DNA from 2 places in the Streptomyces sp. NPDC101165 genome. Region 1 is predicted to be linked to the other one. Evidence: riboswitches for the same ligand, from Rfam matches in the RefSeq annotation. Region 1 holds a riboswitch; the other holds the start of a gene.

Region 1 (7,436 bases):
AACGAATCCGAGCCGGTGCCCGGCGGCGACCTGCCCGCCGTCGCTCCCCAGCTGCGTGCCCTGCGTCGGCGCACCGGCCTGACCCTGGAGGCCGCGGCCCGGTCCGCCGGTCTCTCGCCGGCCCATCTGTCCCGGCTGGAGACCGGGCAGCGCCAGCCCTCGCTGCCGATGCTGCTCGCGCTCGCCCGTATCTACGGTACGACCGTCGCGGAACTGCTCGGCGAGACCGTCGCCGACCGGGACGCCGTCGTGCGCGCCGCCGACATGGAGCCGACCCGGGCGGGCGGCTGGACGTACTTCCAGGCCGGCGCCTCCGGGCGGGGCATGCAGGCGCTGCGCGTCCGGGTGCCGTACGGCACCCAGGGCGACATCGTGCGCGTGCACCCCGGCGAGGAGTGGCTCTACGTCCTCACCGGGCGGCTCAGGCTGCGCCTCGGCGACACCACGCACCTGCTCGCACCCGGCGACAGCGCGCACTTCGACTCGCTCACCCCGCACCGCCTCGCCGCCGAGGACCCCGACGGCGTGGAGCTGCTGTTCGTCCACACCCTGCTGCAGAGTCCCACGGCCACACTGTGCCTGGGCCCACTGACTGGAGAGCTGCCATGAGCAACATCGAGGAGAGGTTCCCCCGTTCGCTGTGGATCCGGCTGATCATCTACATCGCCGTCGGCCACCTGTTCGCCGCGTTCCTCTACCTGCTGTTCGCCCTGGGCGCCAAGGGCTGACCACCGTCAGTCCAGCAGGCGCTCCCGCAGTCGCTCCCGGGTCTCCGGGGTGACACCCAGCCCCTGCGCGAAGTAGGCGTCGGTGCCGCCCCACGTCTCCTCGATGCCCGCGAAGGCCGCCTGCAGATACTCGGCGCGCGCGTCGAAGAGCGGGCTGAGCAGCTCCATCACCTCGGGCGTGTACGCGGTGTCCGCGCTGCCGTTGCGACGGACCTTGTAGCGCCGGTGCTTGGCGTTGGACTCCAGGTAGTCGGCGATGACGGCATCGCGCTCCACGCCCACGGCCAGGAGCGTGACGGCTATGGAGATGCCCGCGCGGTCCTTGCCCGCGGCGCAATGCATCAGCGCGGGCACGCTGTCCTCGGCGATCGCGTGCAGCACCCGGGAGTGCTCGGCGGTGCGCTCCTTGACGATCGTCCGGTACGAGGCGACCATCCGGGCCGCCGCCTTGCCGTCCGCGAGGATGCCGCGCAGCTGCTCGATGTCGCCGTCGCGGACCATCTTCCAGAACTCGGCGCCGTCCGCCGGGTCGCTCAGCGGCAGGTTCACGTTCCGCACGCCGGGCAGCTCGACGTCCGGGCCCTCCAGCTTCTGGTCGGCGGCGTTACGGAAGTCGAAGATCGTGTGCAGGCCCAGGGACGAGAGGAAGGCCGCGTCCTCCTCGGTGGCGTGCGCGAGGTGGCCGCTGCGGAACAGCGCTCCGGGGCGCACCCGCCGTCCGTCCACGGTCGGCAGTCCGCCCACATCGCGGAAATTGCGCACTCCGGCCAGCTCGGGCTCGGTCGAGGGGACCTGCTGCGTCACGGGGGCTCCTCCCGGTCGGCCCCGCCGGCGCGGCTCGTCGACGGGCACTCCGTCGACGATACGACATCGATTTCCTCGGGCAATGAGTTGTCCACAGGCGTTGCCACCAGGGGCTGCGGGGCCTAATGATGTTCGCACTTGAGCGGATCTGTTGGCACCTGTGAGGTCTCGATGGTGGACATCGCCGAAGACGGTCGTACGTGGCTCCTGTCGGGCCCCGGCAGCAGCTATGCGCTGCATCTCACCGGGGCGGACGAACTGCTGCACCTGCACTGGGGGCCACGGATCGAGCTCGCCGACGCCGAGGCCCTGGCGGTGAGCCCGCTGCCCGCCTACTGGCCCTTCGAGTCCCCGCTCGACGGCCGCGAGGAGTACCCCGTCGAGGGCGGCCCCCGCTTCGTCCGTCCGGCCCTGTCCGTGCGCACCGAGGAGCGGCGCGGCACCGAGTGGCGCTTCGTGTCGTTCGACACCGAGGGCGGCGCCGACGGTGACGAGCTGCGGCTGTGCTTCGACGACGACGGGCTCGCCGTCACCCTGCACTACCGGATGCGCGGGGACGTCGTGGAGCGCCGGGTGACCGTGGAGAACGGCTCGCACGCGCGCGCGGAGCTGCTGCGCGCCGACGCCGCGACCTGGACCCTGCCCGACCGCGAGGGCTGGCGGCTGTCCCAGCTGCACGGCCGCTGGGCCGCCGAGTCGCTGCTGACCACCGCGCCGCTCACCTACGGCGAGAAGATCATCGGCAGTCGCCGCGGCCACACCGGCCACCAGCACCTGCCCTGGGTCGCGCTGGACACCGACGCGACCGAGGAGCGCGGCGAGGTCTACGGCTGCGCGCTCGGCTGGTCCGGGTCCTGGCGGATCGCCGTCGCCCAACTCCCGGACGCGCGCGTGCAGATCACCGGCGGCGCCGGATACGACGACTCCGGCCTGCTGCTGCTCCAGCCGGGGGAGTCGTACACCACCCCCGTCTTCGCCGGCCTGTGGAGCGACGGCGGCTTCGGCGGGGCCAGCCGCACCTGGCACGCCTACCAGCGGGCGTACGTCATCCCGGACGCGGAGCAGGACCGGCCGGTGCTGTTCAACTCCTGGGAGGCGACCAACTTCGACATCTCCGAGGAACAGCAGACCGCCCTCGCCCGGCGGGCCGCCGAGATCGGCGTCGAGCTGTTCGTCGTGGACGACGGCTGGTTCGGTGCCCGGACCAGCGACCGGGCGGGCCTCGGTGACTGGACGCCCAACCCCGACCGCTTTCCGCACGGCCTCAAGCCCCTCGCCGACCAGGTGCACGGCCTGGGCATGCAGTTCGGCATCTGGGTCGAGCCGGAGATGGTCAACCCCGACAGCGACCTCTACCGCGCCCACCCCGACTGGGTGCAGTACGAACCGGGACGTAAGCGGACGGAACTACGCAACCAGCTCGTCCTCAACCTCGCCCGCGAGGATGTTCAGGAGTACCTCTGGGAGCAGCTGGACACCCTCCTGTCGAGCGCCCCGATCGACTACGTGAAGTGGGACTTCAACCGCTGCTTCACCGACGCCGGCTGGCCGGGTGAGCCGTACCCGCAGCGACTGTGGGTCGACCATGTCCGCGCCCTGTACGCCCTGCTGGACCGGTTGCGCGCCGCCCATCCCTCGGTCGCCTTCGAGTCCTGCTCGGGCGGCGGCGGGCGGATCGACCTCGGTGTGATGAGCCGCACCGACCAGGTGTGGACCTCCGACAACACCGACCCGCTCGACCGGCTCGCCATCCAGCACGGCTTCAGTCAGATCCATCCGGCGCGGGTCATGGCCGCCTGGGTCACCGACAGTCCGAACACCCAGCTCAACGGGCGGGAGAGCTCGCTGCGGTTCCGCTTCGTCAGCTCGATGGCCGGGGTGCTCGGCGTCGGCGGCGACCTGACCGAGTGGACCGGGGAGGAGCTGGCCGAGGCCCGTCGCTGGGTGGACCTCTACAAGGAGATCCGGCCGGTGGTCCAACGCGGCGACCAGTACCGGCTGCGGCCCCCGGCGGGCGGTCTCAGCGCCGTCCAGTACGTCCTCGGGGACGAGACCGTGGTCCTCGCTTGCCTCCAGGCGCAGCACTACGGCGAGCCGGTGCCGGCGCTGCGGCTGCGCGGACTCGACCCGAGGGCGTCGTACGAATGCCGCGAAACGGGCGAAGTGCACCGAGGGGCGGTACTGCTGCACCACGGGCTGCGCACCGGGCTGAAGAGCGACCTGGATGCGACGGTTCTCCGGCTACGCCGCATCTGAGCTGTCTGTCCCAATTGGAGCCTTCGTTCAAAGTCGACCTGAAATAAGGGAGTGTGGGGGATCGGCGCGTGAGGAGCGTCATATTCGTGACCGTGTGTCGCGCGTCATGTCCATGTAATCCCCATAAAGGCGAAGGAAATTGAAAAGGGGGGAGATTCAAGAATTCACGGAGAGTGACCGTGAATTCCCGAATTCGATCATTTGGAACCCCGACGCCTGGAACAAGGTGCTTGTCCGGGTGCGTCTTGCTCGCTTACGTTCGCCACCAATCCGGACGGAACGCCGAATCCTGCCGCCGCCCGGAGTCCCCACACACTTCACCCGTGTTCGGCAGGAGCGGGGGACCCACCAGGTATGACTGCCTGTCCCGGTCTCCGGGACAGGCTGGGGTGCAGCCGCGCACTGCGCGGCCGGGCAGCTCCAGCCCGAACCCGTCAGCTCACCTCGCAGGCGCCGGAGAGGAATGCGCCATGCCCGCGAAGGGTAAGCACCGCCGTCCCAAGCCCCCGCGTTTCACCCGCTCGATAGCGGTCGCCGGAACCGGCGGTGCCGCGCTGGCCCTGCCGCTCCTCGGGGCCACCGGAGCGCACGCCGCCACCACGCAGTCCGTTTCCGGAAAGGCCGTGCAGTCCCTTCCGGCCGTGGAAAAGGCGGCCGTGAAGAAGGCGGCCGCGCAGCGGAATTCGGGTGTGCGCACCTACCTGGTGAAGTCCGGCGACTGGCTCGCGAAGATCGCCGACGCGCAGCACGTCAGCGGCGGCTGGCAGCGGCTCTACGACGACAACCGGCAGGCCGTCGGCCAGAACCCCTCGCTGATCCACCCGGGTCTGAAGCTGTCGCTCGGCGCGAAGGCCGCCCGGCCGCACACCGAGCCCGCAGCCCCGGCGCCGGCATCCCCGTCCCGGTCCCAGTCCGGCCAGGCCTCCGGTGCCGTCACCGCACCCTCCGCGCCCTCCGCACCCTCCGCGCCCTCCGTGCCCGCCGCGCCCTCCGCACCCGCCGCGCCCTCCGCACCCGCCGTGCCCTCCACCGGCTACACCCTCCCGGTCGCGGGTGCCACCATCGGCACCAGCTACCACGTGGCCGGCAGCATGTGGTCCAGCGGCTACCACACCGGCGTCGACTTCGTCGTGCCGACCGGTACCCCGCTCAAGGCCGTCGCCGCCGGCACCGTCGTCTCCGCCGGGTGGGGCGGCGCGTACGGCAACCAGGTCGTCATCAAGCTGAACGACGGCTACTACGCCCAGTACGGCCACCTCTCGCAGCTCTCCGTCTCGGCCGGCCAGACCGTGACCGCGGGCCAGCAGATCGGCCTGTCCGGCGCGACCGGCAACGTGACCGGCCCGCACCTGCACTTCGAGATCCGCACCACGCCGAACTACGGCTCGGACATCGACCCGGTCGGCTACCTCCGCTCGCACGGCGTCGCCGTGTGAGGATCCCGCTCCGCGGGATCCCCTCTTTGAGAAACACCTGCCCTGACAAGCCGCCGAAGGCCGGACCCCGATCCCGGGGTCCGGCCTTCGGCGTGTGCGCACCGTGAACGCGCCTGACCGTGGCGTTATTCCTGGATTGGCCCATCATTTAAGGGTGTCTCATCTCACCGTTCGTCAACCCCTGCCTACGGTCGCGTAGGTCACATCCGAAGGTGAATCATGGTCCGACGTGGCAGACGATTCGAAGAATGACAACAGATCAGTGATCGGGTCGTACGTGGCGGTGGGGGACAGCTTCACCGAAGGCGTGGGCGACCCCGGCCCCGACGGGGCGTTCGTGGGCTGGGCCGACCGGTTCGCGGTACTGCTCGCGGACCGGCGTCCCGAGGGCGACTTCGCGTACACCAACCTGGCCGTGCGCGGAAAGCTGCTCGACCAGATCATGGCGGACCAACTCCCGAAGGCCGTCGAACTCGCCCCGGACCTCGTGTCCTTCTGCGCGGGCGGCAACGACATCATCCGGCCCGGCACCGACCCGGACGAGGTGGCCGAGCGCTTCGAGCGGGCCGTGTCCCAGCTCACCGAGGTCGCGGGCGCCGTGCTCGTGACGACCGGATTCGACACCCGTGGCGTCCCGCTGCTCAAGCATCTGCGTGGCAAGATCGCCACCTACAACGGGCACGTCCGCGCCATCGCCGACCGGTACGGGTGCCCCGTGCTCGACCTGTGGTCCCTGAAGTCCGTGCAGGACCGCAGGGCGTGGGACGACGACCGGCTCCACCTCTCACCCGAGGGGCACACGCGCGTGGCGCTGCGCGCCGGCCAGGCCCTCGGCCTGCAGATCCCGGCCGACCCGGAGCAGCCCTGGCCGCCGCTCCCGCCCCGGGGCACCCTGGACGTCCGCCGCGACGACGTCCACTGGGCCCGTGAGTACCTCGTCCCGTGGATCGGCCGCCGGCTGCGCGGCGAGTCCTCCGGGGACCACGTGACGGCGAAGGGCACCCTGTCGCCGGACGACATCAAGATGCGGATCGCGTCGGTGGCGTGACGGCCGACATCCGTGCCCCGCACCGCGATTCCGGCGGTGCGGGGCACATCCGTACCACCGCACGGACCGGAGCTCACCGCTCCCGCTCGGTCAACGCCTCCCGGCCCAGCCCGAGTTCCCGGGCCAGGGCCTCGTCCGCCCACTGCCGCGCCCGGGACCGCGGCACCGAGCCCGGGTACGACGTCAGCTGCACCGCGAGACCGTCGAGGAGCGCGGTGAGCCGCAGCGCCGCTCCCGCCGGGTCGGCGCACGCGAACTCGCCCGCCGCCACACCCTCCGCGATGACCTCGGTGATCGCCGCCTTCCACTGCAGGTCCAGGTCGAGGGTGACCTGCCGGAGGGCGGGCTCGCGCAGCGCCACCGCCCAGCCCTCGATCCACAGCCGCCAGCCCTTGGCCTGGCCTGTGGGCGCGTACCAGCGCACGGCGGACCGCAGCCGGCGCAGCGCGGAGGTACGCCGGTCCAGCAGCCCCCGCAGATGCGCGAGGTCGTCCGCGGCCGCGTAGGTGAAGGCCTCGGCGACCAGCTTCTCCTTGGTCGAGAAGTGGTACAGCACCAGCGCGTTGCTCACGCCCAGCGCGGAGGCCACGTCGGCGATCCGCACCGCCGCCACGCCCCGCGCCTCGATCTGCTCGATGGCGGCCCGCAGCAACTCCTCCCGCCGCTCGGCCACACTCAACCGCACTCTCGCCACGCGGTCACCCTAATCCGTCGCTCGGGGCCGCGCCGCAAGGGGCTGGCTCCCTCGGCCACTTCGGGTGCCGCGGGCCAGGGGCGCACGGCCTGTGTCAGCGGTACCAACCGAAGCGCTCCGCGATCACCGGCAGGCGGTCGGTGACCAGGGCGTGGGCGGCGGCGCGCGGGGTCGTACCGTCGGCCTCCGCGCGCGTGAGCATCATGTCGACCAGGGCGCGCATCGCACGGCGGATGTGCGCGAACGCCTCGTCGGCGTCCGGGCCGATGTCGCCGAACAGGGTCCACCACCACCAGGCGTTCGTGGCGGAGTTGACCACCACGTCCGGCAGTACGGTCACCCCGCGCGCGGTCAGCAGCGCCTCCGCCTCGGGCAGAACGGGCATGTTGGCCGCCTCGACGATCCAGCGGGCGGTGATCCGCTCCTGCTCGGCGGTGCCGATCGCGTACGACACCGCGGCCGGCACCAGC
Region 2 (7,436 bases), on a different contig from region 1:
TTGCATCTCAGTACCGTTGACCTGAACGTGGTCGTGAGGTGTGGGGGCGTGCGTGAGGCTGGAGTCGGAGCTGGCGAGCGTGGGGGCCGAGGTCCTCGTGGCGAGGCGGGACCCGGTGGAGTGGACCGGGGTACGGAAGGCGTTCGCGGCCTGGTTCAAGGCCAACGGTGCCCCCGGCTACGAGACCGAACTCCGCGTCGATCCGTGGCCCGCGGCCGGCCTCACGGAGCTGGAGCAGAAGGTCTGGTTCACGCGGGTGCGCATGACGCTCGACCATGCACCCTCCAGAGATGTCGCGGCCGATCAACTGCGCCGCCTGATAAAGGAGTTCGCCCTCACGCAGGCTGCGGGACGAGATCCGGACCCCGGCCCGCAGCCGGAGCAGCGCCCGCCCCTCCCCGCAGACCATGTCGACTTCCGGCTCGGCACCTTCCACGACCGAGTCGTGGGGGTGCAGCACAACCACTACGGCGCCGTTCCCGCACCGGCGGAGTGGCGGCCCGTCGCTCAGGTGGGGTGGCGGGAGTTCGGCGTACACCCGACCGGGCCCGTGCCGGGGCTGGCCGACGTACCGCCGTACGTGCCGCGCGACTGCGACGAGGACCTGCGCGCCAAGCTCGCCGGCACCAGCCTGGTGCTGATCCTGGGCGAGCCGTACGCGGGTAAGTCGTACACCGCCTGGCACGGTGTGCGCGCACTGGAGGACCATCGTCTGTACGCTCCGGACCCGGGCGAGGACCTGCGGCCGCTGCTGGCCGCACTGCGGAGCGAACCCGGCAAGTACGTCGTCTGGCTGGACGAGCTGACCGACCACCTCGGCCCGGGCCGGCTGGACCTTCGGCTGCTGGGGCGGCTCAACGAACAAGGTGCCGTCGTGCTCGGGACGATGCGTCCCGCCGAGTACTACAGGCGCCGCGCCGGGAGCGCCCCCGGCGACCGGGTCGTCGCCGCGGCTCGCACGGTGGAGCTGGCGCGCGAGTGGAGTGAGGACGAGCTGGCACGGCTGTCGGCGCACGACGACCCACGTGCGTACCCGGCGTACATGTGGAGCGGCAGAGAGGGGGCGGCCTCGTACTTCGCGGTCGGGCATCTGCTGTTCGACGAGTGGCGCCGGGTGGGCACACAACTGGAGCATCCGGGCGGGCAGTTACTGGTGCGGGCGGCGGTCGATCTCGCCCGGTGCGGGGTCACGGGCGCGGTACCGGCCGAGCTGCTCAGGAGCGTTCAGGAGCACTACGGGGCGCAGGAGCGGGAGTCCTTCGAGGACGCGCTCGCCTGGGCGACGGCGCCGATGTTCGGGGTCTCGGGACTGCTCGTGGCGGGCGAAGGGGACAGCACCTGGCGGGCGTACGGGGCGCTGGTCGCGGAGGCGCTGCGCTCGGGAGACCTGGAGCCGGTGCCGGACGCGGTGTGGTGGACGCTGCTGGACGCGGCGGAGAACGGGGCACCGCTGGACCGCGGCGTGATTCTCGGGGCGGCCCGCGCGGCGCTGCGCTCGCGTGTCGAGGCGGGGGACGCGGAGGTGCTGTTCAGCCTTGCGATCCGCACCGAGGGCGAGGAGGGTGCGTCCCTGCTGCACCGGGCGGCCGACGCGGGACACGCGGAGGCGGCGGGAGAGGTGGCGAGGCATCTCCTCCTGATCGACGGGGACGAGCAGGTCGCACTGCCGTATCTGGAGGTTGCCGCGGAGAGCGGGGACTCCTGGGCTGCGCTCCAGCTCGGCCGGATCCACCGCGACCACGCCGAGCGCTGGCTGCGTACGGCCGCGGAGGCGGGAGAGGGCGCGGCGGCACACGAGCTGGGCGACATGCTGGTGGGGCCCGGACGCGAGGACGAGGCGCTGCGCTGGTACCGCAAGGCCGCCGCAGCGGGCCACCGTGAGGTGGCGGGGAGCCTCGGCAACCTCCTGTACTACTGGCACGAGCGGGAGGCCGAGGACTGGCTCCGGTACGCCGCCGCATGGGGTGACGCCCGCGCCGTGAACTGCCTCGGCGTCTATCTGGACACCGAGAAGGACGCCGACGAAACCGAGAAGGAACCCCTCTACCGGCAGGCCGCCGAGGGCGGAGACCCGTCCGCGGCGGTCAACCTCGGCGAAGCGCTGGAGAACCTCGGCCGGGACGAGGAGGCTCTGTCGTGGTACCTCAAGGGTCATGAACGGGGAGCCGTGTACGCCGAGCTGCGCCTGGCCGAGCTGCTGAGGAAGCAGGGGAAGGACGCGGAGGCCGAGGAGTGGTTCCGCAGGGCGGCGTCCCTGGACCCGGAAGGCGTCCCCGCATCGCTTCCCGCACCACCCGGCCACACCCCCACCGGCGATCCGGATACCGTCGAGGAGTGACCAGCCAGCCCAGCCACCCCCACCCCCCGACCGCCCCCGACCTCTTCACCTGGGAGTTCGCCAGCGACCCCTACCCCGCCTACGCCTGGCTCCGCGAGCACGCCCCCGTGCACCGGACCCGGCTGCCCAGCGGGGTCGAGGCCTGGCTGGTCACGAGGTATGCCGATGCCAAGCAGGCCCTCGCCGACCAGCGGCTGAGCAAGAACCCGGCGCATCACGACGAGCCCGCGCACGCCAAGGGGAAGACCGGTATTCCGGGCGAGCGCAAGGCCGAGCTGATGACGCATCTGCTGAACATCGACCCGCCGGACCACACCCGCCTGCGCCGGCTGGTCAGCAAGGCGTTCACCCCTCGCAGGGTCGCCGAGTTCGCGCCCCGGGTGCAGGAGCTGACCGACCACCTCATCGACCAGTTCGCGAAGCGGGGCTCGGCCGACCTCATCCACGAGTTCGCGTTCCCGCTCCCCATCTACGCCATCTGCGACCTGCTCGGCGTCCCGCGCGAGGACCAGGACGACTTCCGGGACTGGGCCGGGATGATGATCCGGCACGGGGGAGGGCCGCGGGGCGGGGTCGCACGGTCCGTCAAGAAGATGCGCGGCTACCTCGCCGACCTCATCCACCGCAAGCGCGAGGCGCTGCCCGCCGAGCCGACCCCGGGCGAGGACCTGATCTCCGGCCTCATCCGCGCCTCCGACCACGGCGAGCACCTCACCGAGAACGAGGCCGCCGCGATGGCGTTCATCCTGCTGTTCGCCGGGTTCGAGACGACCGTGAACCTGATCGGCAACGGCACCTACGCCCTGCTCACCCACCCCGAGCAGCGCCACCGCCTGCAGCGGTCCCTGGCCGCCGGGGAGCGGGACCTCCTGGAGACCGGCGTCGAGGAACTCCTGCGCTACGACGGCCCGGTGGAGCTGGCCACCTGGCGGTTCGCCACCCGGCCGCTCACCATCGGCGGGCAGGACATCGCCGCCGGGGACCCGGTGCTCGTCGTCCTCGCCGCCGCCGACCGGGATCCGGAGCGGTTCGCCGACCCGGACGTCCTGGACCTGTCCCGCCGGGACAACCAGCACCTCGGCTACGGCCACGGCATCCACTACTGCCTCGGCGCCCCGCTCGCCCGGCTGGAGGGCCAGACCGCGCTCGCCACCCTCCTCACCCGCCTCCCCGATCTGCGGCTCGGGGCGGACCCGGCCGACCTGCGCTGGCGCGGCGGGCTCATCATGCGCGGCCTGCGCACCCTTCCCGTGGAGTTCACGCCCGCTCCCTGAGCACGGCTCGAACGGGCCGGACGCGGGCAGACGTTCGCGCAGCCGAACATGACAGACACTCTCCACTGTGATCTTCACGTGATCTGCGCGGCATTAACTTGTGACAAGTGATCGTCTGCCGATACGTTCACTCATCAGCGTGGCCCCCGAGTTCCATCGGCCACGCCGGCCCCGCTGTCCCACGAAAGGCTTCCGCATGCTCTCCGGGAACGGTCGTCACCGTCGCCCCCGTCAGGCTCCGGCCCTCCTCGTCGCGGCCGGCGTGACCGGCTCCGCCATCGCCATCCCGCTCCTCGGCGCGGCGAGCGCCAACGCGGCCGACGGCACCACGTGGGACAAGGTGGCCGAGTGCGAGAGCGGCGGCTCCTGGAGTGCCGACACCGGCAACGGTTACTACGGCGGCCTGCAGATATCCCCGGACGACTGGGACAAGTACGGCGGCACGAAGTACGCCTCCAGCGCCGACCAGGCCAGCCGCTCGCAGCAGATCGCCGTCGCCGAGAAGATCCTCGCCGACCAGGGCACCACCCCCTGGGCCACCTGCGCCCTGCTCGCCGGTATGAGCTCGAAGTCCGGCTCCGTGGACGTCGACACGGGCGTCTCGGGCTCCGACTCGGCACACTCCGGTGACTCCTCCAAGTCCTCGGACTCGTCCAACTCGGACGAAAATTCCGATTCCGACGAGAATTCCGACTCGTCCGACCTGCCGGATTCGTCCTCCTCGTCACCCTCGTCCGACTCCTCCGCGGACGCGAAGGGCAAGCCGTCCCCGAGCGCCGACGAGGGCGCCGACTCCAAGGGTTTCGGCAAGGGCACAGACGCTCCCAAGTCCGACAAATCCGCATCGCCCGACTCCGGGAACGCTCAGGGGGGCGGGTCCGTCACCACGGATCCCGCAACGGAGGACTCGGACAATTCGTGGCAGACCAGTGGTTCTTGGAGCCTGGTCGACACCGGCGCCCTCAGCAGTGGCGGACGTCACCGCGGTGCCAGTGCGGACGAAAGCGCGACAACCGGTCAGAACGACTCCCCGTCGGGTCGTCACTCCGGCCGCGACGCGGGTACCTACACCGTCCACGAGGGCGACACCCTCGTCTCCATCGCCGACTCCCTTGACCTCGACGGCGGATGGCACGCGCTCTACGCCGAGAACAAGAAGGCCATCGGTGCCGACCCGAACCACATCAGTGCCGGTCAGACCCTGAAAGTCGGTACCGAAAAGGGCGATAAGTAGCGGGAGTTGACGCCCCGCTTCGCTCATGAATGTCCGTTTTGGTGAAAGTGTGGGATGAGTCTCAGAAGCCCTGATCGTCTTTGAAATTCCGCCGATCGCCTGTCTACGGTCAAGGCCGCTCGTCACCACGAGCCCCGGCATCCGCAACGCCGAGTCCTGCCAGCGGCCGCCCGGGAACAGTCGTCGCGTCATGCGCCGTAGGCAGGAGCGGGGGACCCAAGGTAAGTGCCGGGACCGGCAGTTGATGTCGGTACCGGCTTGGGGTGAAGCCGCGTCCCGTAAGGGCCGCGGCCGGGCAACTCAACCGGCCCGAACCCGACAGCTCACCTCGCAGGCGTCGGTGAGGGGATCGATCCATGCTGTTCTCCGGCAAGGGCAAGCACCGCCGTCCGTTCAAGGCCACCCGTGTCATCGCGCTCGCCGGTGTCGCCGGCGCCGTCGTCGCCGCTCCGCTGATGGCGGCCGGCAGCGCCTCGGCCGCCACCGCCTCCGAGTGGGACGCGGTCGCCCAGTGCGAGTCCGGCGGCAACTGGTCGATCAACACCGGCAACGGCTACTACGGCGGCGTGCAGTTCTCCGCCTCCACCTGGGCCGCCTACGGCGGCACGGCCTACGCCGCCCGCGCCGACCTGGCCACCAAGCAGCAGCAGATCACCGTCGCCGAGAAGGTCCTCGCCGCCCAGGGCAAGGGTGCCTGGCCGGTCTGCGGCACGGGCCTGTCGAGCACCCCGTACAGCGGCACCGCGGCGGCCCCGTCGAGCAGCAGCTCGTCGAAGACCACCACCCGCGCCACCGAGCCGCAGGCCGCCTCCCGCTCCGCCGAGCGTCCGGCCGCGAGCCAGACCGTCACCACCCCGACCGGCAAGAAGGTCAAGAAGGGCGACGGCGAGTACAAGGTGGTCAAGGGTGACACCCTCAGCACGATCGCCGAGAAGCACAAGGTCAAGGGCGGCTGGAAGAAGCTGTTCGACCTGAACAAGGGCATCGTCGAGGACGCGAACCTCATCTACCCGGGCCAGCAGCTGCACCTGAAGTGACACCTGGCTCCCACCGGAACCACAGCGCTCTCACAAGGCCTGCCCCCACTCTGAAGGCCTCGTGAGAGTCTTCCCCCCGTCCCCACGGGCTCCCCGTCCCGGCGCGTGTTCCCCCGTACGCGCCGGGACGGGGTTGTTTGTGTCCCCACCTTGCTCCCCGCCCCGTTTCCCCTGTGTCGCCCCTCCTGTTTCCCCACTCTTCGGCCGGGCCTCATCCACAAGCCTCTTTGTTCCGAGCGTGAACAATAGGTACGGTCTCCCTGTCCCTCGCTGTCCACGGGACGGTCGGTCGGTGGCCGACGCCCCCGGGACGGTTAGGCTCTAGGCGCAAGGCTCACAAGCCCCGCACAACCAGCGTCACATCCACGAAGGAGATGCTCGTGCCGTCCATCGACGTCGTCGTAGCCCGGGAAATCCTGGACTCCCGAGGCAACCCCACGGTCGAGGTCGAGGTCGGCCTCGACGACGGCAGCACGGGTCGTGCCGCCGTCCCGTCCGGCGCCTCCACCGGTGCCTTCGAGGCCATCGAGCTGCGCGACGGTGACCCGAACCGCTACCAGGGCAAGGGTGTCGAGAAGGCCGTCCTCGCCGTCATCGAGCAGATCGGCCCGGAGCTGGTCGGCTACGACGCCACCGAGCAGCGCCTGATCGACCAGGCCATGTTCGACCTGGACGCCACCGACAACAAGGGCTCCCTCGGCGCCAACGCCATCCTCGGCGTCTCCCTCGCCGTCGCCCACGCCGCCTCCGAGGCCAGCGACCTCCCGCTCTTCCGCTACCTGGGCGGCCCGAACGCGCACCTGCTGCCGGTGCCGATGATGAACATCCTGAACGGCGGCTCGCACGCCGACTCCAACGTGGACATTCAGGAGTTCATGATCGCCCCGATCGGCGCGGAGTCCTTCTCCGAGGCCCTGCGCTGGGGCACCGAGGTCTACCACACCCTCAAGAAGGTCCTGAAGGGCAAGGGCCTGTCCACCGGTCTCGGCGACGAGGGCGGCTTCGCCCCGAACCTCGGCTCCAACCGCGAGGCCCTCGACCTCATCCTCGAGGCCGTCAAGCAGGCCGGCTACGTCCCCGGTGAGCAGATCGCGCTCGCGCTCGACGTCGCCGCGTCCGAGTTCTACAAGGACGGCAAGTACGAGTTCGAGGGCAAGTCCCGCTCGGCCGCCGAGATGACCGAGTACTACGAGGAGCTCGTGGCGGCCTACCCGCTCGTCTCCATCGAGGACCCGCTGTTCGAGGACGACTGGGCCGGCTGGAAGGTCATCACCGACAAGCTCGGCGACAAGGTCCAGCTGGTCGGCGACGACCTGTTCGTCACCAACCCGGAGCGCCTGGCCCGCGGCATCGAGGAGGGCACCGCCAACGCCCTGCTCGTGAAGGTGAACCAGATCGGTTCGCTGACCGAGACCCTGGACGCCGTCGAGCTGGCCCAGCGCAACGGCTTCAAGTGCATGATGTCCCACCGCTCCGGCGAGACCGAGGACGTCACCATCGCCGACCTGGCCGTCGCCACCAACTGCGGCCAGATCAAGACCGGCGCCCCGGCC

What was found. A riboswitch is a leader RNA that binds a small molecule or an ion and turns the genes downstream of it on or off. The one in region 1 is predicted to bind cyclic di-AMP.
Region 2: another riboswitch for cyclic di-AMP. It lies ahead of ACIRVH_RS29755 (transglycosylase family protein); the one in region 1 lies ahead of ACIRVH_RS28840 (LysM peptidoglycan-binding domain-containing M23 family metallopeptidase).

Annotation. Positions count from the first base shown of each region.
Region 1 is NZ_JBIWPG010000014.1:115,016-122,451, reverse strand. Features, by position in the region: gene ACIRVH_RS28860 (helix-turn-helix domain-containing protein) at 1-609, shown strand, start outside; gene ACIRVH_RS28855 (DUF6126 family protein) at 606-728, shown strand; gene ACIRVH_RS28850 (tyrosine-protein phosphatase) at 735-1,532, opposite strand; gene ACIRVH_RS28845 (alpha-galactosidase) at 1,704-3,788, shown strand; cyclic di-AMP (ydaO/yuaA leader) riboswitch at 4,092-4,254, shown strand; gene ACIRVH_RS28840 (LysM peptidoglycan-binding domain-containing M23 family metallopeptidase) at 4,259-5,224, shown strand; gene ACIRVH_RS28835 (SGNH/GDSL hydrolase family protein) at 5,487-6,272, shown strand; gene ACIRVH_RS28830 (TetR/AcrR family transcriptional regulator) at 6,346-6,966, opposite strand; gene ACIRVH_RS28825 (Glu/Leu/Phe/Val dehydrogenase dimerization domain-containing protein) at 7,061-7,436, opposite strand, start outside.
Region 2 is NZ_JBIWPG010000015.1:60,825-68,260, reverse strand. Features, by position in the region: gene ACIRVH_RS29770 (tetratricopeptide repeat protein) at 53-2,338, shown strand; gene ACIRVH_RS29765 (cytochrome P450) at 2,335-3,612, shown strand; gene ACIRVH_RS29760 (transglycosylase family protein) at 3,809-4,846, shown strand; cyclic di-AMP (ydaO/yuaA leader) riboswitch at 5,030-5,198, shown strand; gene ACIRVH_RS29755 (transglycosylase family protein) at 5,203-5,883, shown strand; gene eno (phosphopyruvate hydratase) at 6,258-7,436, shown strand, end outside.